Regions from separate parts of the Pseudomonas sp. ZT5P21 genome, predicted to be linked through region 2. Evidence: predicted binding sites of a transcription regulator. Region 2 holds the regulator's gene; each other region holds the start of a gene.

Region 1 (5,618 bases), 1.4 Mb from region 2:
TTTGATCAGCAAGCCATTGCCGTTGACGGAGCTGGTTGAGTATTTGAGCTTTGGCAGCAGTCAGCAGCCAGCATTGGAAGTCGTGAGCTAGTCACGAACTACTGTGGGAGCGAGCTTGCTCGCGATAGCGGTCTTTCAGTCACATCGATGTTGGATGGACCACCGTCATCGCGAGCAAGCTCGCTCCCACAGGGGCATCAGTCGGTCTGAACGGCCTCGAAGCGCTGCGATGACGGCTCCCGCCGAATCATCCGCTTCATTTTCCATTCAAACGCCAGCGTGAGGCTCACCGCCGCGCACGCCAATCCCAGTGCCAACCCCCACCAGACGCCCGTCGGTCCCCAGTTCAAATGGAAGGCCATCCACCAAGCGGCAGGCGCGCCAATCAGCCAATAGCAAGCCAGCCCGACCAGGAACGTGGTCTTGGCGTCCTTGAGCCCGCGAATGCAGCCCATGGCGATGGTTTGCGTACCGTCGAACAGCTCGAACCACGCCGCCACCGCCAGCAGGCTCACCGCCAGATCGATGACGGGGCGGAAGGCCGGGTCGTTGTGGTCCAGGAACAAGCCGATCAACTGATGTGGCAATAACCAGAAGACCATCGCGAAGCCGAGCATCGACGCTGCGCCGAAGACGATCCCGACCCGTCCAGCCAACCGCGCGTCCAACAACTGTCCGGCACCGTAATGCTGGCCGATGCGCATGGTGATCGCGTAGGAAAGCCCCGCCGGAATCATGAACGCCACCGAGACGATCTGCAGCGCAATCTGGTGCGCGCCCATTTGTGTACTGCCCATGGTGCCCATGCACAGCGCTGCGAACGCGAACAGCCCGACTTCCACAGCGTAGGTACCGCCAATCGGCAGGCCCAGGCGCCACAACTCCTTTAAATACTGACGGTTTGGCCGCAATAGACCCTGACGCAGCGGATAAGCGTCGTAGGCCCGATGCCGACGGATGTGCAACGCCAACGCCACGGCCATCAGGTTGGCGACAATCGCCGTCACCAGGCCGATGCCCACCAGGCCCATTTTCGGCAGGCCGAACATCCCGGTAATCAACGCATAGTTGAGCAGAAAATTGGCCACGGTGCCGCCGAGGCTGATAACCATCACCGGCGTCGCCCGGCCGATGGCGCTGGTGAAGCCGCGCAACGCCATGAAGCTCAGGTAGCCGGGCAGGGCGAACGGCAGAATCAACAGGAACTGCCCAGCGGCCTGGACGTTGGTTTCGGTCTGGCCGAACAAAAGCAAAACCGGTTTGAGATTCCACAGCAGCAACCCGGCGACCAACGCCATCAACCACGCCAGCCACAATCCGGCCTGAGTCAGACGCGCCGCCCCGACGATATCGCCTGCGCCCTGACGGATTGCAACCAGGGTACCGACCGCCGCCATGACGCCAATGCAGAAGATAGACACAAACGAATACGTCGCCGCACCCAGCCCTCCGCCGGCCAGGGCTTCGGGGCTCAGGCGCGCCATCATCAAGGTGTCGGTGAGGACCATCAGCATGTGCGCCAACTGCGAGGCAATCAACGGCCCAGCCAGCCGAAGGATGGCCCAGAGTTCAGTACGCGCTGGATGCTGCATGGTCATCACGCTCGATTGTCCGAGATAACAGGAAAGCGTCGATTCTCGGCGCTCTGCGGGGTTTGCACAAAGGGATAAATAGGATGGGTAGCATGATTAAAACTCATGCTGGGAAGTTTCTGATAACTTGATGGAATAGCGCCCATAGGAGTATTCCGAATGTCTCGTCGTCTCCCTCCGTTGTATGCCCTTCGCGCATTTGAAGCGGCGGCGCGGCATAGCTCGTTTACCCGAGCAGCCGAAGAGTTATCGATTACCCAGAGCGCGGTCAGTCGGCACATTCGTACGCTCGAAGAGCATTTCGCCTGTCGGCTGTTTCACCGCAGCGGGCGCAATTTGCAACTGACCGAGTCCGCACGGCTGATCCTGCCCGGCATCCGCGAAGGCTTTACGGCGCTTGAGCGCGCCTGCAATACCTTGCGCGCCGAAGATGACATCCTGCGCATGAAAGCCCCGTCCACCCTGACCATGCGCTGGTTGTTGGCGCGACTCAGCCGTTTCCGTCATCTGCAACCGGGCAACGAAGTGCAACTGACCAGCGCCTGGATGGATGTCGACTCGGTGGACTTCAACCATGAGCCGTTCGACTGCGCCGTCATCCTCAGCAGTGGGCATTTTCCGCCGGACTGGGAGGCGAGTTTCCTGTTCCCGGAAGAACTTATTCCGGTGGGCGCGCCGAATCTTCTGAAGGATCAACCGTGGGATGTCGCGCGTCTGGCCAATGCCGAGCTGCTACACCCGACGCCGGACCGGCGTGACTGGCGCAATTGGCTGGAGCGCATGGGCCTGACGGATCAGGTGTCGCTCAAAGGTGGGCAAGTGTTCGATACGCTCGAATTGGGAATGATTGCCGCCGCCCGAGGCTATGGGGTGTCCATGGGCGATCTGCTGATGGTGGCCGAAGATGTGGCCCAGGGCCGTCTAAGTTTGCCGTGGCCGACCGCCGTCGCAAGTGGTGAGAATTATTACCTCGTCTGGCCGAAAACACGCCCCGGAGGTGAACGTTTGCGTCGTCTCAGCGATTTCCTGCAAGGCGAAGCACGGGCCATGACATTGCCGGACGTCGAGCACTTGAGCTGAATCGATAGAGCTCTCGTAATAGAGGCCTTGAGCCATATCCCGGTTAATTACTCAAGTATTCAGGTTTACCGCCGAAATCTGCAGATGGAACCTTCGTGCAGGTTCGACGTTATTCCCATTGTTAGAAATTTTGCTGAGCAGCCGATCAAACAAGATCGGGCCACTTGGCCAGGAGCTGTCATGTCTCAACCTCGTGCCCGGATTGCCTCTCAGCTTGGACTTGCGCTCGGCGTTATTCTGGCGATTGTCATCAGCGGCAGCACCGTGTTCGCCCTGCGTTCGCTGGACACTGCCAACCTCGCCACCCGCGAAGAGCACCTGGCCAGTGAAGCCCGCTTGCTGGCCGACCAGTTGAGTACGTTTCACGGCACGTTGCGTGAAAGCACCCAGCGCCTGGCTGGTCTGTTCGAGAAGCGCTTCAGCGCAGGCCTCAGCGTGCATGCGGACGATCCAGTGACGGTTGCCGGCACGCAGACCCCGGGCCTGCACCTGGGCAATGAAGTGTTGAACAACAACTTCAAGGAAGTGGACGAGTTCAAGCAAATGACGGCGGGTGTTGCGACGGTGTTCGTGCGCAGCGGCGAGGACTTCATTCGGGTCAGCACATCCCTGAGCAAACAAGATGGCAGCCGCGCCATCGGCACGTTGCTGGATCATGCCAATCCGGCCTATGCACGCCTGATGGCGGGGCAGAGCTACGTCGGCCGCGCCTTGCTCTTCGAACGTTCCTACATGACGCAATACACCCCTGTTCGCGACGGCAGCGGTAAGGTGATTGCGGTGCTGTTCGTAGGATTTGATTACACCGACGCTCAGAACGCCCAGTTCGCCAACCTCAAGCGCTTCCGCATCGGCCAGACCGGTTCCCTGGCGTTGCTGGATGAGCAGAACAAGTGGCTGGTGCCGATCGCCGGCGTACAAGCGTTGGATAAAGCCGTCCCGGCCATTGGCGCGCTGGCGAAAACGCCGGGTAAGGGTGATTTCTGGAGCGACACGTCCGAAGACTTCTACAGCGTTGCGGTGCCATTCGACGGCGGGCCATGGTCAGTCGTGGCAAGCATGCCCAAAGCGGAAATCAGCGCGGTCACCTGGAGCGTCGGCATTCAATTGGCGATTGGCAGTCTTCTATCGATGTTGATCGCTGTCGGTTCCGCCGTCTGGCTGCTGCGCAGCAAACTCGCGCCGCTGGGCGATCTGGTCCGTCAGGCCGAAGCCCTCGGCGCCGGTGATCTGAGCGTGCGCCTGAACGTGTCGAGCAACGACGAAATCGGTCAACTGGCCCGTGCCTTCAACCAGATGAGCCAAGCACTGTCGACCATGGTCGAGCACATCCGAAAAGCCTCTCAGGAGGTCAACAGCCGTGCCCAGGCCTTGTCCGGTCTGTCGGGCGGTGCCTATGAAGGCATGGAGCAGCAGTCCGGCGAAATCACCAGCATGGCCGGCGCTGTGGAAGAATTCAGCGCCACATCGCTGAACATTGCCGACAACATGGGCAGCACCCAGCGTCTGGCGCAGGAAAACGCACAGCAAACCCAGATCGGTCGTACATCAATGGGCGAAGCGTCTTCGTCCCTGGAGCAAATTGCCGGAGCCCTGAACAGCACTGCCACGGTGATTAACACCTTGGGCCAGCGCTCTCAGGAAATCGGCGGCATTGTCGGCGTGATCACTTCGATTGCCGAACAAACCAACCTGCTGGCGCTGAACGCGGCGATCGAAGCGGCGCGCGCCGGTGAGCAAGGTCGCGGTTTTGCAGTGGTGGCCGATGAGGTTCGAAACCTAGCTTCGCGTACTCGTCAGGCCACGGACGAAATCTCGGGGATGATCCAGAGCATTCAGCAGGAAACTGGCAACGCCATCAGCACCATGGAGCAGGGCAATGTGCTGATGCAGGAAGGCCTTTCGCGCAACGCAAACGTCGCATCGGCGCTGGCTCGAATCGATGAGCAGAGTCGTTCGGCGGGTCAGCAATTTGCGGCGATTACGACGGCAACGCAGGAGCAGAGCAGCACGGCGACCTTGCTTAGCAGCAATCTGCAAAGCATTGCATTGGCCAACAGTGAGCAACGGGAAGTGGTGTCGAACCTGGCCGTGACCGCCAAAGAGCTGGAGAAGCTCGCGGCGGACTTGCGCCAAGAGGTAGACCGGTTTCGTTGAGGCGTCTTTGAAATAGCTTTCGCGAGCAAGCCCGCTCCCACAGAGTTAGCGTCGATCCGCAATCGTGTGAACGACGCCGAACCTGTGGGAGCGGGCTTGCTCGCGAAGGGACCAACTCATTCGTAAGTGTGTACCAAAACCGCAGATCGATTCTTTCCGGGTGATTTGCATTTTTGAACTTGATGAATCGTTTCAGCAAGTCTATAAAAATGGCATAACTCCAATAAAGGCTCCTGCCATGACTCCGCTCAAACTCATCGTCGCCCTCGGCGCAGTCTCTGCCGCCTCCCACGCCATGGCATGGGATTACGTCCTGCTCGACACTGACAAAGCCGCCGAAAGCTGGAAGATCACCAGCCAGCAACTCGGGGTAAAAACCGACAAACCCTTCTCCGTAACCCTGCGCACACTGCATGGTGGCCGGCAGGAGGGCGTCAGCATCGTCGACATCGATAACGGCACGATGAAACTCTCGGTGGTGCCGACTCGCGGGATGAACGTCCTACATGCTTCTGTAGGAAATGTGCGCATGGGTTGGGATTCGCCGGTCAAGGAAGTGGTCAATCCGTCCTTCATCGAACTTAACGGTCGCGGCGGATTGGGCTGGCTGGAAGGCTTCAACGAACTGGTCACCCGCTGCGGCTATGAGTGGGTCGGCCACCCCGGCATGGACAACGGCGAACTGCTGACGCTGCATGGTCGTGCCGCCAACATTCCGGCCAGCAAAGTCACTCTGCACATCGACGAAGAGCCGCCTTACGCCATTAGCCTGCGCGGCGAGCTGAAAGA
Region 2 (5,618 bases):
CCTGCGCCAGTCTCCGCCGGTGTCGATCCGCGGGCGTTCGACTCGATGCGTTTCGAACTCAACAGCCTGCGCGAACTGATGGAAGTGCAACTCGGTTCGCTGGCCTGGAACCAGTTGCAAGGCAGTCGTCCGGCCCAGGCCAACCTGTGGCGCCGCCTGCAACGGATCGGTTTATCCGGCCCGTTGTCCCGCGACCTGCTGGCGATGATTACCGACATTGAAGAACCTCGCCAGGCCTGGCGCATGTTGTTGGCGCACCTGGCGCGGATGATTGCCACACCGGAAGTCGAGCCGCTGGAAGAGGGCGGTGTGATTGCCATGGTCGGTCCTGCCGGCATGGGCAAGACCACCACTCTGGCCAAACTCGCGGCCCGTTACGTGCTCAAGTACGGCGCGCAGAACATCGCGCTGGTGAGCATGGACAGCTACCGCATCGGTGCTCAGGAACAACTCAAGACCCTGGGTCGGATCCTCAACGTGTCGGTAACGCACGTCGACCCGGGCCAGTCTCTGGTGCAGGCGCTGGAGCCTTTGCTGCGCAAGCGTGTGGTGCTGATCGATACGGCGGGCCTTCAGGCCAGCGATCCGGCACTGCGCATGCAGCTCGAGAGCCTGGCCGGTCGTGGCATCAAATCAAAAAATTATCTGGTTCTGGCAACCACCAGCCAGAAACAGGTTCTAACCGCCGCTTATCACAGTTACAAGCGCTGCGGGCTCGCTGGCTGCATCCTGACTAAACTGGATGAAACAGCAAGCTTGGGCGAGGTGTTGAGCCTGGCAATCAGTCATGAGTTACCGGTGGCTTACCTGACCGATGGGCCGCGGATTCCGGATGATTTGCATCTGCCGCGGCGTCATCAATTGGTCAGCCGCGCCGTCAGCGTGCAAATGCAGGAAGAACCCAGCGAAGAAGCCATGGCTGACATGTTCGCTGATATTTACCACAGCCCGACCAAGCAGGTCGGCTGAGGTATTAATGAACAGTTTTTGTACCTACATCGATGGTCTGCCATGCATTGTTCCGTTTGTGAACGCGCAGCCAGTAATGTGGCCTCCGTCTATGCAAGACAAGGTAAAGAAATAACATGGGCAGCATGCATCCCGTACAGGTGATCGCGGTGACCGGCGGCAAAGGTGGCGTCGGGAAGACTAACGTGTCAGTGAACTTGTCCCTGGCTCTAGCTGAGCTCGGCCGGCGCGTCATGCTGCTGGACGCTGATCTGGGGCTGGCGAATGTCGACGTCCTGCTGGGACTGACACCCAAACGCACCCTGGCCGACGTGATCGAAGGCCGCTGTGAGCTGCGCGACGTGTTGTTGCAAGGCCCCGGCGGCATCCGCATCGTCCCGGCCGCATCCGGCACTCAGAGCATGGTGCATCTGAGCCCGGCGCAGCACGCTGGCTTAATCCAGGCGTTCAGCGATATTGGCGACAACCTCGACGTCCTGGTGATCGACACCGCCGCGGGTATTGGTGACTCTGTAGTCAGTTTCGTTCGCGCCGCGCAAGAAGTCTTGCTGGTGGTCTGCGACGAGCCGACCTCGATCACCGACGCCTATGCACTGATCAAGCTGCTGAACCGCGACTACGGCATGAACCGCTTCCGGGTCCTGGCCAATATGGCCCAGAGCCCGCAGGAAGGTCGCAACCTGTTCGCCAAGTTGACCAAGGTCACGGATCGCTTCCTCGACGTCGCCTTACAATACGTCGGTGCGGTGCCGTACGACGAAAGCGTGCGCAAGGCCGTTCAGAAGCAGCGTGCGGTCTATGAAGCTTTTCCGCGTTCCAAGTGCTCCCTGGCCTTCAAGGCCATCGCGCAAAAGGTCGATACCTGGCCGCTGCCCGCCAACCCGCGCGGGCACCTGGAGTTTTTCGTCGAGCGCCTCGTGCAACAAACGGCAGGACCCGTGCTATGACAGCCAGCGGTTACAACCTTTACAAGAAATCGGCACGTGACGCGCAGTACGAGCTGATCGAGCGTTACGCGCCACTGGTCAAACGCATTGCTTACCACTTGTTGGCGCGATTGCCCGCCAGTGTCCAGGTCGAAGACCTGATCCAGGCCGGCATGATCGGCCTGCTTGAAGTGTCGACCAAATACGACGCCAGCAAAGGCGCGAGTTTCGAGACGTACGCGGGCATACGAATCCGCGGCGCCATGCTCGATGAAGTCCGCAAGGGAGACTGGGCGCCACGTTCGGTCCACCGCAATACCCGCATGGTCAGCGACGCAATTCGCTCGATTGAAGCTAAAACCGGCCGTGACGCTAAAGATCACGAAGTTGCGGCCGAACTCCAATTGAGTCTCGACGATTACTACGGGATTTTGAACGACACCTTGGGCAGCCGGTTATTCAGTTTCGACGATCTCTTGCAGGACGGCGAACACGAAGGGCTGCACGAGGATGGCGCGAGTGCTCATCTCGAGCCGTCACGCGATCTGGAAGATGAACGCTTCCAGGCGGCGCTGGCGGACGCGATTGCCAATTTGCCGGAGCGTGAGCGACTGGTGTTGGCGCTGTACTACGACGAAGAGTTGAATCTCAAGGAAATCGGTGAAGTCCTGGGGGTCAGCGAATCTCGGGTCAGCCAGTTACACAGCCAGTGCGCGGCCCGTTTGCGGGGGCGTTTGGGGGAGTGGCGAGCGCGCTGAAGGCAGTGTGGGGACACTGCGAACGTGGCTGGTGTGGTGTTTAACTGCGCCGGTTTCGATCTGTTGTGCTCCAGACAGTCATCGAGTGCTTTGCCGGATTGATTGAAATGGCGCGTCCAGGTGCTGGGCGCGTTTAAGACTGCTTGGAGGTCGAATTGGACAAGAACATGAAAATCCTCATCGTTGATGACTTCTCAACGATGCGGCGGATCATAAAAAACCTGTTGCGTGACCTTGGGTTCACCAACACGGTCGAGGCTGACGATGGCACCACTGCCATTCCGGTTCTCAACAGCGGAAGCATCGACTTTCTGGTAACGGACTGGAACATGCCTGGCATGACCGGTATCGATCTGCTGCGTCACGTGCGCGCCGATGAAAAGCTCAAGCACCTGCCGGTGCTGATGGTGACCGCTGAAGCCAAGCGCGAGCAGATCATCGAAGCGGCCCAGGCCGGTGTTAACGGCTATGTGGTCAAGCCCTTCACGGCCCAGGCGTTGAAAGAAAAAATCGAGAAGATTTTCGAACGCATCGGTTGAGAAACTGCGCCACGGGGGAGCTATGGACCATAACGAATCTTCACAGGGCGATTTTGAATCGACCCTGAAAAAACACGCGGTCGAGCTGGTCGAAAGCCTTGAAAAAGGCAAGTTCGGCGACGCTGTGCAACTGATCCATGAGCTCAATCAGACCCGTGACCGCGGCCTGTATCAGGAAGTGGGCAAGCTCACTCGCGAGCTGCACAGCGCGATCGTCAATTTCCAGATTGACCCGCACATGCCGCAAGCCGAGGAAGTGTCCCAAATCACGGATGCCACCGAGCGTCTGGGTTACGTTGTGAAGCTGACCGAGGCTGCCGCCAACCGCACCATGGATCTGGTCGAAAACTCCACGCCGCTGGTCAACAGCCTGAGCGATGAAGCGCAGGCGCTGAGCACGGACTGGGGACGCTTCATGCGTCGCGAAGTCGGGGCTGAAGAGTTCCGCGAGCTGGCACGGCGTGTCGACGGTTTCCTGGCACGCAGCAGCACGGACAATCGCGCGGTGTCGAGCAACCTCAATGACATTTTGCTCGCCCAGGATTACCAGGACCTCACCGGTCAGGTGATCAAGCGGGTGACCCAATTGGTCACCGAAGTAGAAAGCAACCTGCTCAAGCTCGTACTCATGGCCAGTCATGTGGACCGCTTTGCGGGCATCGAACATGACCGTGAAGCGATGCTTGCAGAAAAAGATCCGCAAAAACATCTCTCTCAGGGTGAAGGTCCGCAGATTCATGCCGATAAAAGAGAAGACGTTGTGTCCGGTCAGGACGATGTGGACGATTTGCTATCCAGCCTAGGGTTTTAGAATTTTAGAATTTTAGAATTTTAGAATTTTAGGTTTTTTAGGTTTTTAGACCTGTTAGGAGCACCCCCTTAATGAGCTTCGGCGCCGATGAAGAGATCCTTCAGGATTTCCTGGTTGAGGCCGGCGAGATTCTAGAGCAATTGTCCGAACAACTGGTCGAGCTGGAAAGCCGACCGGATGATGCGGACTTGCTCAATGCAATTTTTCGCGGTTTTCACACTGTAAAAGGGGGCGCCGGCTTCCTCCAGCTCAACGAGCTGGTGGAGTGCTGTCACATCGCCGAGAACGTGTTCGACATCCTGCGCAAGGGTGAGCGTCGCGTCGACTCGGAATTGATGGACGTGGTTCTCGAAGCGCTGGACGCGGTGAACAGCATGTTTACCGAAGTTCGCGAGCGCAGCCCGATCACGGCTGCCACGCCTGAATTGCTCGCGGCCCTGGCTCGTCTGGCCGAGCCGCAAACCGCGGATGAAGCCTCACCTGTGGCTCAAGTGGTGGAAGAACCGGCTGCCGAAGCCGAATCAGGCGACATCACCGATAACGAATTCGAACAACTGCTGGACTCGCTGAACGCCGTCAAGGCACAGGCCGAGGCGCCGGCGGCTGCTCCGGTTGCAGCGACCAATGCGGCGGCCAGCGACGAAATCACCGATGCAGAATTCGAGTCGTTGCTCGATCAATTGCACGGCAAAGGACAGTTTGCCGTCGACGCGGTGGCAGCACCCGCTACGCCCGCACCGGCTACCCCGAAAGCGCCAGGCGACAGTTCAGACATTACCGACGACGAATTCGAAGCACTGCTCGATCAGTTGCACGGCAAGGGCAACTTTGCGGTTGACGCGCTGGAATCGGCCATTGCTTCGGCGCCGGTCGCCACTGCGCCCACCGCTAAAGCGGCCGGCAGCGATCTGATCTCCGATCACGAGTTCGAATCGCTGCTTGACGATTTGCACGGTAAAGGCAAGTTCACTGAAGTCGGCACCGGTTCTGCCTCTTCTTCAGTAGCAGCACCCGTCGCCAAAGCCCCGGCACCTGTCGCCAAGGCGCCCGAACCAAAAGCCGAAGCACCGAAGCCCGCCGCCGCTTCACCGGCGCCTGCCCGTGCACCGGCCGCGCCACCGGCGGAAAAACCGGCCAGCGAAGCCGAGACCACCGTGCGGGTCGACACCGCGCGTCTCGATGAAATCATGAACATGGTCGGCGAATTGGTCCTGGTGCGTAACCGCCTGGTTCGCCTCGGGGCCAATAGCGCCGATGAAGCCATGTCCAAAGCCGTGTCGAACCTTGACGTGGTCACGGCCGACCTGCAAACCGCGGTCATGAAGACCCGGATGCAACCGATCAAGAAAGTTTTCGGGCGCTTCCCCCGTCTGGTTCGCGACCTGGCTCGCCAGCTCAAGAAAGAGATCAACCTGGAACTGGTCGGCGAAGAAACCGACCTCGACAAGAACCTCGTCGAGGCCTTGGCCGACCCGCTGGTCCACTTGGTGCGTAACTCGGTCGACCACGGTATCGAAGAGCCGGCTGATCGTGAAGCGATGGGCAAACCGCGTAGCGGCAAGGTGATTCTCTCCGCCGAACAGGAAGGCGACCACATCCTGCTGTCCATCTCCGA
Region 3 (5,618 bases), 2.0 Mb from region 2:
CAGGATCATCCACAGCGCCAGGCCCAGTGCGGGCAGGGCAATCGGCAGCAAGTCATGTGGCGTGACCAGCAGACCCAGCACCAGGAACATGCCGATCTGCGCCAGCCAGGCCATGCCGTCGAGCATGTGCAAGATGCCGTGGCGGCTGCGCACCGGGCGGTTGCCTATCACCAGGCCGCACAGGTAAACCGCGAGGAAGCCGCTGCCGTGCAGGGCGTTGGTCAGGGCGAACACCACCAGCCCGCCGGCAATCACCAGGATGGGGTAGAGGCCGGTGGCCAGGTTGATGCGGTTGACCAGTTGCAGCATCAGCCAGCCGCCGCCCAGCCCGATCACGCCGCCGATGCCGAACTCACGCACCAGATGCCCCAACAGGTCCCAGTGCAGGCCGGTTTCGCCGCTGGCGAGCATGTCGATCAGCGTAACAGTAAGGAACACCGCCATCGGATCGTTGCTGCCGGATTCGATCTCGAGGCTGGCGGAGACCCGTTCATTCAGACCTTTGCCGCCAAGCAGTGAAAACACCGCTGCGGCATCGGTGGAGCCGACGATGGCGCCGATCAGCAACCCTTGAATCATGTTCAGATTGAACAGCCACGCCGCGGCCATGCCGGTCAGCCCGGTGGTAATCAACACACCGACCGTGGCCAGCGACAGCGCTGGCCATAACGCTACGCGGAAACTCGACACCCGTGTCCGCAAACCGCCGTCAAGCAGAATGACGGCCAGCGCGAGGTTGCCGACCAGATAAGCTGTGGGGTAGTTATCAAAAATAATACCAGCGCCATCGACGCCGGCCGCCATCCCCACGGCCAGGATAATCACCAGAATCGGGATGCCCAGGCGAGACGAAAGTGAGCTCACCAGAATGCTCGCACCTACCAGCAACGCGCCGATCAAGAACAGGCTGTTGATGGTCGTCGCATTCAAAGGCAGTACTCCAGAAAGCTGAAAGGCGGGCACAAACTGACCATGCAGTCTGCGTGCCAGCGATTCTAACCTGTTGAAATGTGATGCTGTCAAAAAGCTTTTGCGGCAATGACAACGTCGTCCGGTTGAGCTCCCTCGCTACAAGACATAGCTGACCTTGCGTGTTACAGGCTGAACCGCCCAACCATATTGTTCAGGTCCAGCGCCAATCGCGACAACTCATTACTCGCCGCGCTCGTCTGATTGGCCCCGGTCGCCGATTGCACCGACAAATCACGTATGTTCACCAGGTTGCGATCCACTTCCCGAGCCACCTGCGCCTGCTCTTCAGCCGCGCTGGCGATGACCAGGTTGCGTTCGTTGATTTCGACGATGGCGCTGTTGATGGTGTCCAACGACAGGCCGGCACCACGTGCGATGTTCAGGGTCGACTCGGCACGCTCGGTACTGTTGCGCATCGAATCCACAGCATGTTCGGTGCCGCTTTGAATGCTGCCAATCATGCGTTCGATTTCGCTGGTCGACTGTTGGGTGCGATGTGCCAGGGCGCGAACTTCATCCGCAACCACCGCAAAACCACGCCCGGCTTCACCCGCGCGAGCGGCTTCAATCGCTGCGTTCAAAGCCAGCAGATTGGTCTGGTCAGCCAAGCCACGGATCACGTCCAGCACCTTGCCAATGTCACGGGACTCATTCGCCAGGTCGCCAATCAGCGTGGCAGTGCTCTGCACATCGGCGCTCATGCGTTCGATGGCGCTGACCGTTTCCTGAACCAGATCACGGCCATCACCGGCCGACGTGGTGGCGTTCTTCGAAGCTTCGGATGTGCTCACCGCGTTGCGCGCTACTTCTTCCACGGCGCTGGTCATTTCGTTGACGGCGGTGGCGGCCTGTTCGATCTCGTTGTTCTGCTGGGTCAGGCCACGGGCGCTTTCGTCGGTGACGCTGTTGAGCTCTTCAGCTGCGGACGCGAGTTGCGTGGCCGAGCCGGAAATCCGCTGCAGTGTGTCGCGCAGCTTGTCCTGCATCTTCGCCATGGCCGCCAGCAGGCGGCCGGCTTCATCTTCACCATCAACGGTGATCGGGCGAGTCAGGTTGCCTTCGGCAATTGCTTCGGCGGCGCTCAAGGCGTTGGCGATCGGCTTGGTGATGCTGTTGGTCAACAGCCAGGCAAACAGCAGCGTCAGGCCGGAGGCGATGATCAGCAGGGTGATCACTAGATTGAAGGAGGTTGAATACTGCTCACCCGCCGTGCTGTCGGTTTTTTCGATTTGCCGGCTGTTGATCTCAAGCAACTTCGCGAGGGCCGCGTTGACTTCTTCGGAGTTGGCGAGCAGATCGGTGTTCAGCATCTTGCGCAGGTCGTCGACCTGATTGTTGCGCGAGAGCGTCTTCATCCGCTCTTCGAGCTGGCGATACTGCGCCAGCAACTGCACGTATTTATCATAAGCGCCGCGTTCTTCCGGGCCGTTGATCAGCGGTTCGTAGACTTTCTGCGCATCGCGGATCTGCTGGTTGCGCAGGTCGAACAGTTCCATGGTTTTCTGCTGAACATCGGGTTCGCGGTTCACCAGCAAACGGTACGACAACACCCGCAGACGCAAGGTTAACTGAGTGAACTCATCTAGGCTTTTGATGCTCGGCACGCTCATGGAGGCGATGTTCTCACCGGCACCGCGAATCTTGCTCATCTGGTTCAAGGCAAAGACCCCCAGGACCAGCATCAAACCGCCAATTAGAGCGAAGCCGAGGAACGCCCGTGGCGCGATATTCATATTACGAAGTGACATGGTGTTTACCGAAAAGAGCGCATCCGTGCGGCGCTGAGACTGACGTATGGATGACTTATCGGTCATACGACTAAAGTCTTGAGGGGCTGCGTGTATTTGTCGCAGCCAGACCGCCCCCTGTTGGCGACGAAGTGCAGGAACCAGATCCGCCAATCACAGTCTTTACAGTTCGCGAGAAAGGTTATCCGCCAGGAAAATCAAGGCTTTGCGCCCTAAGAATCCTGGCATCCGTGGTGACTTTTCTTTATCGTACGCGCCCTTTGAAATAGCCTGGAAATTCAAAATGTTGGAAGCATCCCTAAGTCAGTTGGAACAGTTGGTCAGCGACCTCGTTCAGCAGAACCAAACCCTGAGCGCAGAACTGGCCCAGGCCAAGGATGAAAACGAAAGCCTGCAACTGAGCCTGATGGAACAGGAAGAGAAACAAGGCGCCACCGCCGCTCGCATCCAGGCCTTGGTTGAACGCGTCAGCGCCAGCCCGGTCAGCGCATGAGTGTCGGCGCCGCAGGGGTAAAAGTCGTCTCGATCCTGGGGGAGGACTATTCGATCAAGGCGCCGGCCGGGGAAGAGCAAACCCTGCTGGACGCCGCCATGATGTTGAAGGCCGCTTTGGCCGACACCAAAAGAAAGTACCCGACGCTGATCGGTGACCGCCTGTTGGTGCTGGCTGCGATGAATCTGTGTTCTCAGCAGATCGAAATGCAAAAGCAGCACAAGCTCGACCTCGACCGTTACCAAGAGCAAGTCAGCGCCACGGTTGAAGTGATCTCCAAGACTATTAGTCAGGCGTAGTCATTTTTCTAACTTGAAGAAGATGCGCCCCTTTTGAGGCGCATTTTTTCTAGGCAGCACTCAGTCGAACCCAATAGCTGTTACTAGAAGAGGTATAAATGTATGTTTTTTTCTGAATCGTGTAAGTCTTTCCATTGAAGTCGAATTCGTCTCCCTTCGAGATATGTTTTTCAAGGTCCTCGATGCCGTTATCGCGAGGTAACACAGTAACTTGGCCGTTTAGTTCTAGTTCACATTTCATGATGTTGTCCTTAGTATTTGAATATTGATTTTGTCTACTGAATCTAAGTTTCACATCTTGGTAATCCCTAAATTCAAACACATGGTAGCGTCCGGATCTTGATCACGAACCTGTCAAATGTGACAGGGTTCATTATCTTTTTGGCGATAAGCAAATTGCGAGATCGTTATTAAAAACTCGTTCTTTCAGGTTTTGAATAGAATTCGAGAGAAAATTGTCGCATTGGTTGTATACAATCGGCACGCCAGTTGCAGTGTTTCAGCCTCTTATTCTTTGGGGGTGCTCCATGCAGTTCTGGCGACGCAGTATTCAATGGCAGTTAATCCTGAGCATGGGCACCGCCCTGCTGGTCAGTATCCTGATCGTGGTTGGCATTTATACCCTCTTGGTCAACCGTCTCGCTCAAGCCTATCTGGTCGAGCAAGCGCTGCCGTCGAGCATCGAAGCGATGCGCAACGACATCGAGCGTATCCTCGTCCAACCCCTGACCGCCGCCAAGGACATCGCCAGCAACAGCATGGTGCGCGACTGGCTGGCCGGGGGTGAAAACAGCGCCCAGACCGCCACGTTCGTGCAGTATCTGGAAGGCATCCGCGCCGAACATAAAGCCTTTACCGCGCTGATTGTCGGCACGGCTTCAAACCACTATTTCACTGAAAAAGGCCTGGACCGGATCCTCAGTCGCTCCAATCCCCAAGACGCCTGGTTTTACTCGTTCCTCGACAGCAACCAGCCGCGCACCCTCAATATCGACAATGACACCGCGACCGGAGAATTGGCGCTGTTCATCGACCTCAAGGTCGAACGGGCCGGCAAAGTCGTGGGCGTTGCCGGGCTTGGTCTGAGCATGAAAGAGCTGTCGGAGCTGATCCACAATTTCAACTTCGGCGAGCGTGGCAAGGTCTATCTCGTGCGTTCAGACGGTTTGATCCAGGTTCACCCTGAAGCGCAATTCAGCGGCAAACGCACCTTGGCCGAGCAGATCGGCGCGTCGGCAGCGCAGGCCTTCATGGGTCAACTCTCTACCTCCAGCGCTACCAACAGCAGCTTTGTGCGCGATGGCGAAGACTTCCTGGCGTTGAGCCTACCGTTGCGTGATTTGGGCTGGACGCTGGTGGCCGAAGTGCCACAGTCGCAGATCTACGCCGAAGCCCGCCGCGCCATGTTAATGAGCAGCAGCATCGGTCTGATGGTGGCGCTCGTGTGCCTGTTGCTGGTGGTGTTGCTGGCCCGTGGATTGGTTCGCCCGATTCGTCAGGTAACAGCTGCGCTAGTAGCCATCGGTAGCGGTGGTGGAGATTTGACCCACAGGTTAGATTCCAGCCGCGCCGATGAACTGGGTGACCTGGCGCGCGGTTTCAATCGATTCCTCGAAAGTCAGCGCGAGATGATTGGCGAAGTGCTGACCACCAGCGAGCGCTTGCGCACGGCCGTCGGCCAAGTGGCGCGGGTGGTGGACAACACCGCCGAACGATCCGGCCGTCAGCAGGAAATGACCGACATGGTCGCCACCGCTGTCCATGAAATGGGCCTGACTGTGCAGGAAATCGCACAGAACGCCGGCAACGCGGCGGTTGCTTCGCAGAATGCTCGTGATGAGGCGATGCAGGCGCGGGAAGCGGTCGGCGGCTCGATCCGGCATATCGAAAACATGTCCGATGAAATTGGCCTCGCCGCCAGTGCGGTGGGCGAACTGGCCGATCAGGTGGCGTCGATTGATCAGGTGTTGGCGGTCATTCGCGGGATATCCGAACAAACCAACTTGCTGGCGCTTAACGCGGCCATCGAAGCGGCGCGGGCCGGGGGCATGGGTCGTGGATTTGCGGTGGTTGCCGATGAAGTCCGGACCTTGGCTCGACGCACAC
Region 4 (5,618 bases), 2.1 Mb from region 2:
AAACTCCAGATACGTTTAAGAGGTTTCATCTTTATTCGACCGGCTAAGATCGGTCACCACATTGGCAGCAACGGCGGAACTATAGGCAGATGCTTGCACGACTGAGAACCCCGGCACGAAATTTCAGATCGTTCCTACAGCTATCAATAATGCCCTCGGAAGCATCGGCACGGGATGAAGACGCAATCTCCCACCTCACAAACGACAGACAAAAAAAAGCCGACATCGCTGTCGGCTTTATTGTGGTCACTGCTTCGGCGGTTCACCCGGTTTCGGCGCCGGGTCATCAAACAGATTCAATCGCTCACGAAGCTCATGGGCCGGCAATGGTTCTTTATCCGCCGGCAACGCGTTCGGGTCGGCAGGCACTTCACCCGGGCCGCCCTGCCCTTGCGTCGGCTCTGTAGCCGGCTCCGCGCCTTGCGAACCTTCGATGGCACGCTGGGCTTTCTTGGTCAGCACGATAATGTCGATACGGCGGTTGACCGGGTTGAGCGGTTTCTCGCGATCGAACAAGGCTGACGAGGCATAACCGACGACGCGCGCCACTTGCTTCTCCGGATAACTGCCCGCCACCAACGCCCGACGTGCAGCGTTGGCCCGGTTGGCTGAAAGCTCCCAGTTACCGAAGTCGCCGGTGCCCGAGTATGGCTTGGCGTCGGTATGACCGCTGATGCTGATCTTGTTCGGCACCGCTTTGATGGTGTCGGCCATGGCCAGCAGGATGTCTTCGAAATACGGTTTCAGACGGGCACTGCCGGAGTCGAACATCGGGCGGTTTTCGGCGTCCACGATCTGGATGCGCAAACCGTCCGGCGTGATCTCGAACAGAATCTGGTCCTTGAATTTCTTCAGCTGCGGGTTCTCTTCGACCTTGTTCTGCAGTTCTTGCAGTAACAGTTCGAGGCGCTCCTTCTCTACCATCTCGGCCATGCCTTCGACCTGTTCGGCGTCGACGGTCACCTTGTCCGGCTGCGGCTGGGATTTCACCTCGGGGTTGAGGGTGTTTTCAGGCGCCAGGGTCGGCGAGCCACCCAAGTCAATGATGTAAGGCGTGCCGCTTTCGGAAAAGCCGACCGGGTCCTTGAAGTAACCGGCGATGGCGATCTTCTGTTCCGGTGTTGCGGTGGACAGCAGCCACAACACCAGGAAGAACGCCATCATCGCCGTCGCGAAGTCGGCGAAGGCGATTTTCCAGGCGCCCCCGTGATGCCCGGCGGCGATGCGCTTGACGCGCTTGATGATTATTGGCTGGTTATTTTCCATTGCTTAGCGACCACGAACCGCTTGTTCCAGCTCAGCGAAGCTGGGACGGTGCGCCGGGTACAGAACCTTGCGACCGAACTCCACCGCGAGCGATGGCGGCATACCGGACGCCGAAGCCACCAGCGAGGCCTTGATGGCTTCGTAGACGTTCAGTTCTTCCTTGGCATCGTGAGCCAGGGAGTGAGCCAGCGGACCGAAGAAACCGTACGCCGCGAGAATACCGAAGAAGGTACCGACCAGAGCCGCGCCCACGTGCAGACCGATGGAGGCCTGGTCGCCTTCGCCCAGGGAGGCCATGGTCACCACGATACCCAGAACGGCAGCGACAATACCGAAACCGGGCATGCCGTCGGCGATGCCGTTGACGGCGTGTGACGGATGCTCAAGGTCTTCCTTGAGGCTGTACAGCTCCATGTCGAACAGTCCCTCCAGCTCGTGGGGAGCCATGTTGCCAGAGGACATGATGCGCAGGTAATCACAGACGAACGCGGTCATGCGTTCGTCTTTGAGGACTGTCGGGTACTTGGCGAAGATGGGGCTCGCGGCGGCATCTTCGATGTCGCCTTCGATGGCCATCATTCCTTCGCGGCGGCTCTTGTTGAGGATCTCGTAGATCAATCCCAACACTTCAAGATAGAAGGTGTGAGTGAAGCGCGAACCGAACATGCTCAAGGACTTCTTGAGTACGTGCATCGTCATGTAGCCGGGGTTGGCCTGCAAGAAGGCGCCAAGGGCAGCACCACCGATGATCATCACCTCGAAAGGCTGGATCAGGGCGGCAATCTTGCCGTGGGAGAGCACGTATCCGCCGAGCACGCTCGCGAATACGACGATGATGCCGATTATTTTAGCCATAGGTAGGAGAGCACTTACTGAGTCGGGTTCAAGGTCATATTCGGAAGTTAAAAAATCTCTTCTTCTACTTATCGGCAAAACTGCGCCAGACTATAGGCAGTTCAGGCGAAAAGCCAATTTGGCCCGCTCCGGGCATAGGTAATGCAGACGGTGATCGCGTCCAACCATGGCTAACGAAACGAACGTTCCAACTCCAAAACCGACCACACTCCAAGGCTGGGTAAAGCTTCTCGATGGCGTGCGCCTGCCGGTTCCGCAGGCCAGTCATGATCGGGTCTGCAAGGCCATTCGCAACGACCGCAGCTCGCTGCGCGACATCGCCGAGCTGATGCAAGACAGCCCCGCCCTGGCCTTGAGCGTGATCCGCGAAGCCAACCGGCACACCCACGGCAGCATGACCGAGCCTGCGGAAAACCTTGAGGTGGCGATCAATCGCCTCGGTTTGAAGCGCACCGAAGAGTTGCTTGCGCGGCTGCCCGCGGAACCGGAATCGGACATTCCCGTGGCCCTGCGCCAGTTGCAGATGATCAGCCAGCACGCGACGCAACAGGCCAACGGTTTTTTCGCCGCTCGCCTGGCGCGTCTGTGGCAGGACATCCACTGGGGCAGCCTGCTGTTTCTTTCGCCGCTGTGGCCCCTGGCGCTGACCCATCCGCAACTGCTCGAAGAATGGGAGTTGCGGGTCATCCATAAAGGCGAGTCGGCGCGCAAGGTCGAGCAACAACTGTTCGGCGTCCGCCTGCTGGAAATCGCTCAGGCGCTGGTAGAGATCTGGCACCTTCCGATCTGGGTGCAACAGGGTTACAAAGCGTTGCTCAACGAACAGCGGGAACTGGTGAAAGTCCTGCGCATTGCGCGCGACAACGATCATCCATTGCGCCAACAGAACCGTCTCGATGACGATCCGACGCTACGCCGCTGGCTCAATCAACCGGCCAACACGGTGCTGCTGGCAAACGGACTGGCGCTGTCGGCGCAACAGGCCTGGGACAGTCCGCACAGCGAACGCTGGCAATACCTGACCAGCCTTTACCTGCAAATGCCGATGGACGAGGTGCAACAACAATTGCACCAGCAGGCCGCCAACAGTGCGCGCCAACACGCCATGCCAGACCTCTGGCACCCAGCCGTTTCGCTGCTCTGGCCGTGGGGCATGCACCGCGTTCACGCAGGCCTGCTGCCGGCCCCGGCGCCGACCGCCGAAGACCTGGCGAAGTGGCGCGCACAATGCGCCGAGCTGCTGGTGGAGCCGAGCCGTTTCACCAATGCCATGCACTTGACCAACTCGGCCCGTGACGCGCTGGTCGCGTGCGGCATGCGTCGGGTGATGATCCTGATGGCCGACCGCGCGCACGCCAATCTGCGGGTGCACCAGATTGCCGGGTTGCCGAAAGAAGCGGCGGGTCTGAATTTCGTGGTCAGCCAAAGCACCGTGCTGCAACGCCTGCTCTCGCAGCAAGCCCAAGTGCGCCTGACACCGGCCAACAACGCACAATTTTCGGCGCTGCTACCGGCCAGCCTGCGGTCGCAGTTCGGTGGCGAACACCTGTTGTTACGCTCGCTGGTCAACAACGACCGCGTGATCATGATCGTGGCGGCAGATCAAGGCGGCGGACCATTTTCTGAAATCACCGTGCAGGCCTTTGGCAAAACCGCGCAGTGCATCGAGAAAGCCCTGCACAGCTTTAGCCATCGCGGCCAATGACCCGCTACAATCCACCCCTTTGTGCTCTGGAGACCTCACATGTCTGACTTCTCTGGCTTGCCGCTGGTGATCGAACCGAGCGACTTGCTCCCTCGCCTCGATGCCCGCGATCTGATTCTGGTGGACCTGACCAGCAGCGCCCGCTATACCGAAGGGCATGTTCCCGGTGCGCGCTTTGTCGATCCGAAACGTACGCAACTTGGCCAACCGCCTGCGCCAGGCCTGATGCCGCCGCAAAACGCACTCGAAGCGTTGTTCGGTGAACTGGGCCACAATCCCGATGCGGTCTACGTCGTGTATGACGACGAAGGCGGCGGTTGGGCCGGGCGTTTTATCTGGCTGCTGGATGTCATCGGCCACAGCAAATATCACTATGTCGACGGCGGTCTGACGGCCTGGCTGGCGGAAGGCATGCCCATGTCGATCCAGATTCCGCCCGCGGTCGGCGGCCCGGTTGCGTTGACCCTGCACGACGAACCCACCGCTACCCGCGAATACCTGCAAAGCCGTCTTGGCGCGTCGGACCTGGCCATCTGGGACGCGCGTGGACCACTGGAGTACTCCGGCGAAAAAGTCCTGGCGGCCAAGGCCGGACACATTCCTGGTGCGGTCAATTTCGAATGGACCGCGGGCATGGATCAGGCGCGCAACCTGCGAATCCGCAAGGACATGCCGCAGATCCTCGAACGACTCGGGATCAGCAAAGACAAAGAAGTGATTACCCACTGCCAGACCCACCACCGTTCTGGCTTCACCTATCTGGTGGCCAAGTCCCTCGGTTATCCGCGGGTCAAAGGCTACGCCGGCTCCTGGGGCGAATGGGGCAACCATCCCGATACGCCCGTAGAGATTTAAGGTTTTTAAGGACAGTTAATGAATAAGCGTTTGTTTATCCTCAGCCAATACCTGCTGCCTCACCACTTGCTCTCGCGACTGGCCGGCTGCATCGCCGAATGCCGTGTGCGCTGGTTCAAGAATGCGTTCACTGCGTGGTTCGCCAAGCGTTATCAGGTGGACATGTCTCAGGCTCTGGTCGAAGACCTGACGGCTTACGAGCATTTCAACGCGTTCTTCACCCGCGCATTGAAAGACGGCGCCCGTCCGCTGGACGAAACCCCGGGCGCGATCCTCAGCCCGGCCGACGGCGCCGTCAGCCAGCTCGGCCCAATCGAGCACGGCCGTGTATTCCAGGCCAAGGGCCACAGTTTCAGCGTGCTGGAATTGCTCGGCGGTGACGCCGCCAACGCAGCGCCGTTCATGGGCGGTGATTTCGCGACCATTTACCTGTCGCCCAAGGACTACCACCGCGTGCACATGCCGCTGGCCGGCACCTTGCGCGAGATGGTCTACATTCCGGGCCGAATTTTCTCGGTCAACCAAACCACCGCTGAAAACGTTCCGGAACTGTTTGCCCGCAACGAGCGTGTGGCGTGCATTTTCGACACCGAGCGCGGGCCAATGGCCGTGGTGCTGGTGGGCGCGATGATCGTGGCATCGATCGAAACCGTGTGGGCGGGGCTGGTAACTCCCCCGAAGCGCGAACTGAAAACCTTCCGTTACGACGAAGCTGCCCGCGCGCCGATCCATCTGGAAAAAGGCGCGGAACTGGGTCGTTTCAAACTGGGTTCGACGGCGGTCGTATTGTTCGGCCCTGATCAAGTCCAGTGGACTGAAGAACTGGCGGCGGGTTCGCCAGTGCAAATGGGCCAGGGCATCGGTTTGCCAAAGGCCTGATCCCCTGATCCGAACCCCACGAACGTCTTCGTGAGGTCGGACATTTCGGTGGTGCCGT

What was found. Region 2 encodes FliA, which starts transcription of late flagellar genes. Its sites were predicted from a motif close to CTAAAGTTTNNNNNNNNNNNGCCGNTAA; they were not measured.
Region 1: the regulator FliA is predicted to act here: its motif matches at 2,723-2,750, upstream of ACYZT9_RS25955 (methyl-accepting chemotaxis protein).
Region 3: the regulator FliA is predicted to act here: its motif matches at 2,776-2,803, upstream of ACYZT9_RS02970 (methyl-accepting chemotaxis protein).
Region 4: the regulator FliA is predicted to act here: its motif matches at 2,190-2,217, upstream of motA (flagellar motor stator protein MotA).

Annotation. Positions count from the first base shown of each region.
Region 1 covers NZ_CM142705.1:5,567,693-5,573,310, reverse strand. The annotation lists gene ACYZT9_RS25970 (putative bifunctional diguanylate cyclase/phosphodiesterase) at 1-91, shown strand, start outside; gene ACYZT9_RS25965 (NorM family multidrug efflux MATE transporter) at 198-1,592, opposite strand; gene ACYZT9_RS25960 (LysR substrate-binding domain-containing protein) at 1,752-2,672, shown strand; gene ACYZT9_RS25955 (methyl-accepting chemotaxis protein) at 2,853-4,829, shown strand; gene ACYZT9_RS25950 (aldose 1-epimerase family protein) at 5,068-5,618, shown strand, end outside.
Region 2 covers NZ_CM142705.1:4,197,890-4,203,507, reverse strand. The annotation lists gene flhF (flagellar biosynthesis protein FlhF) at 1-969, shown strand, start outside; gene fleN (flagellar synthesis regulator FleN) at 1,086-1,916, shown strand; gene fliA (RNA polymerase sigma factor FliA) at 1,913-2,653, shown strand; gene ACYZT9_RS19475 (chemotaxis response regulator CheY) at 2,821-3,192, shown strand; gene ACYZT9_RS19470 (protein phosphatase CheZ) at 3,215-4,003, shown strand; gene ACYZT9_RS19465 (chemotaxis protein CheA) at 4,075-5,618, shown strand, end outside.
Region 3 covers NZ_CM142705.1:632,975-638,592, forward strand. The annotation lists gene ACYZT9_RS02965 (potassium/proton antiporter) at 1-930, opposite strand, end outside; gene ACYZT9_RS02970 (methyl-accepting chemotaxis protein) at 1,095-2,720, opposite strand; gene ACYZT9_RS02975 (hypothetical protein) at 3,004-3,213, shown strand; gene ACYZT9_RS02980 (cell division protein ZapA) at 3,210-3,512, shown strand; gene ACYZT9_RS02985 (methyl-accepting chemotaxis protein) at 4,040-5,618, shown strand, end outside.
Region 4 covers NZ_CM142705.1:722,607-728,224, reverse strand. The annotation lists gene motB (flagellar motor protein MotB) at 247-1,266, opposite strand; gene motA (flagellar motor stator protein MotA) at 1,270-2,121, opposite strand; gene ACYZT9_RS03300 (HDOD domain-containing protein) at 2,288-3,826, shown strand; gene ACYZT9_RS03295 (rhodanese-like domain-containing protein) at 3,866-4,681, shown strand; gene asd (archaetidylserine decarboxylase) at 4,700-5,560, shown strand; gene ACYZT9_RS03285 (lectin OAA family protein) at 5,618-5,618, opposite strand, start outside.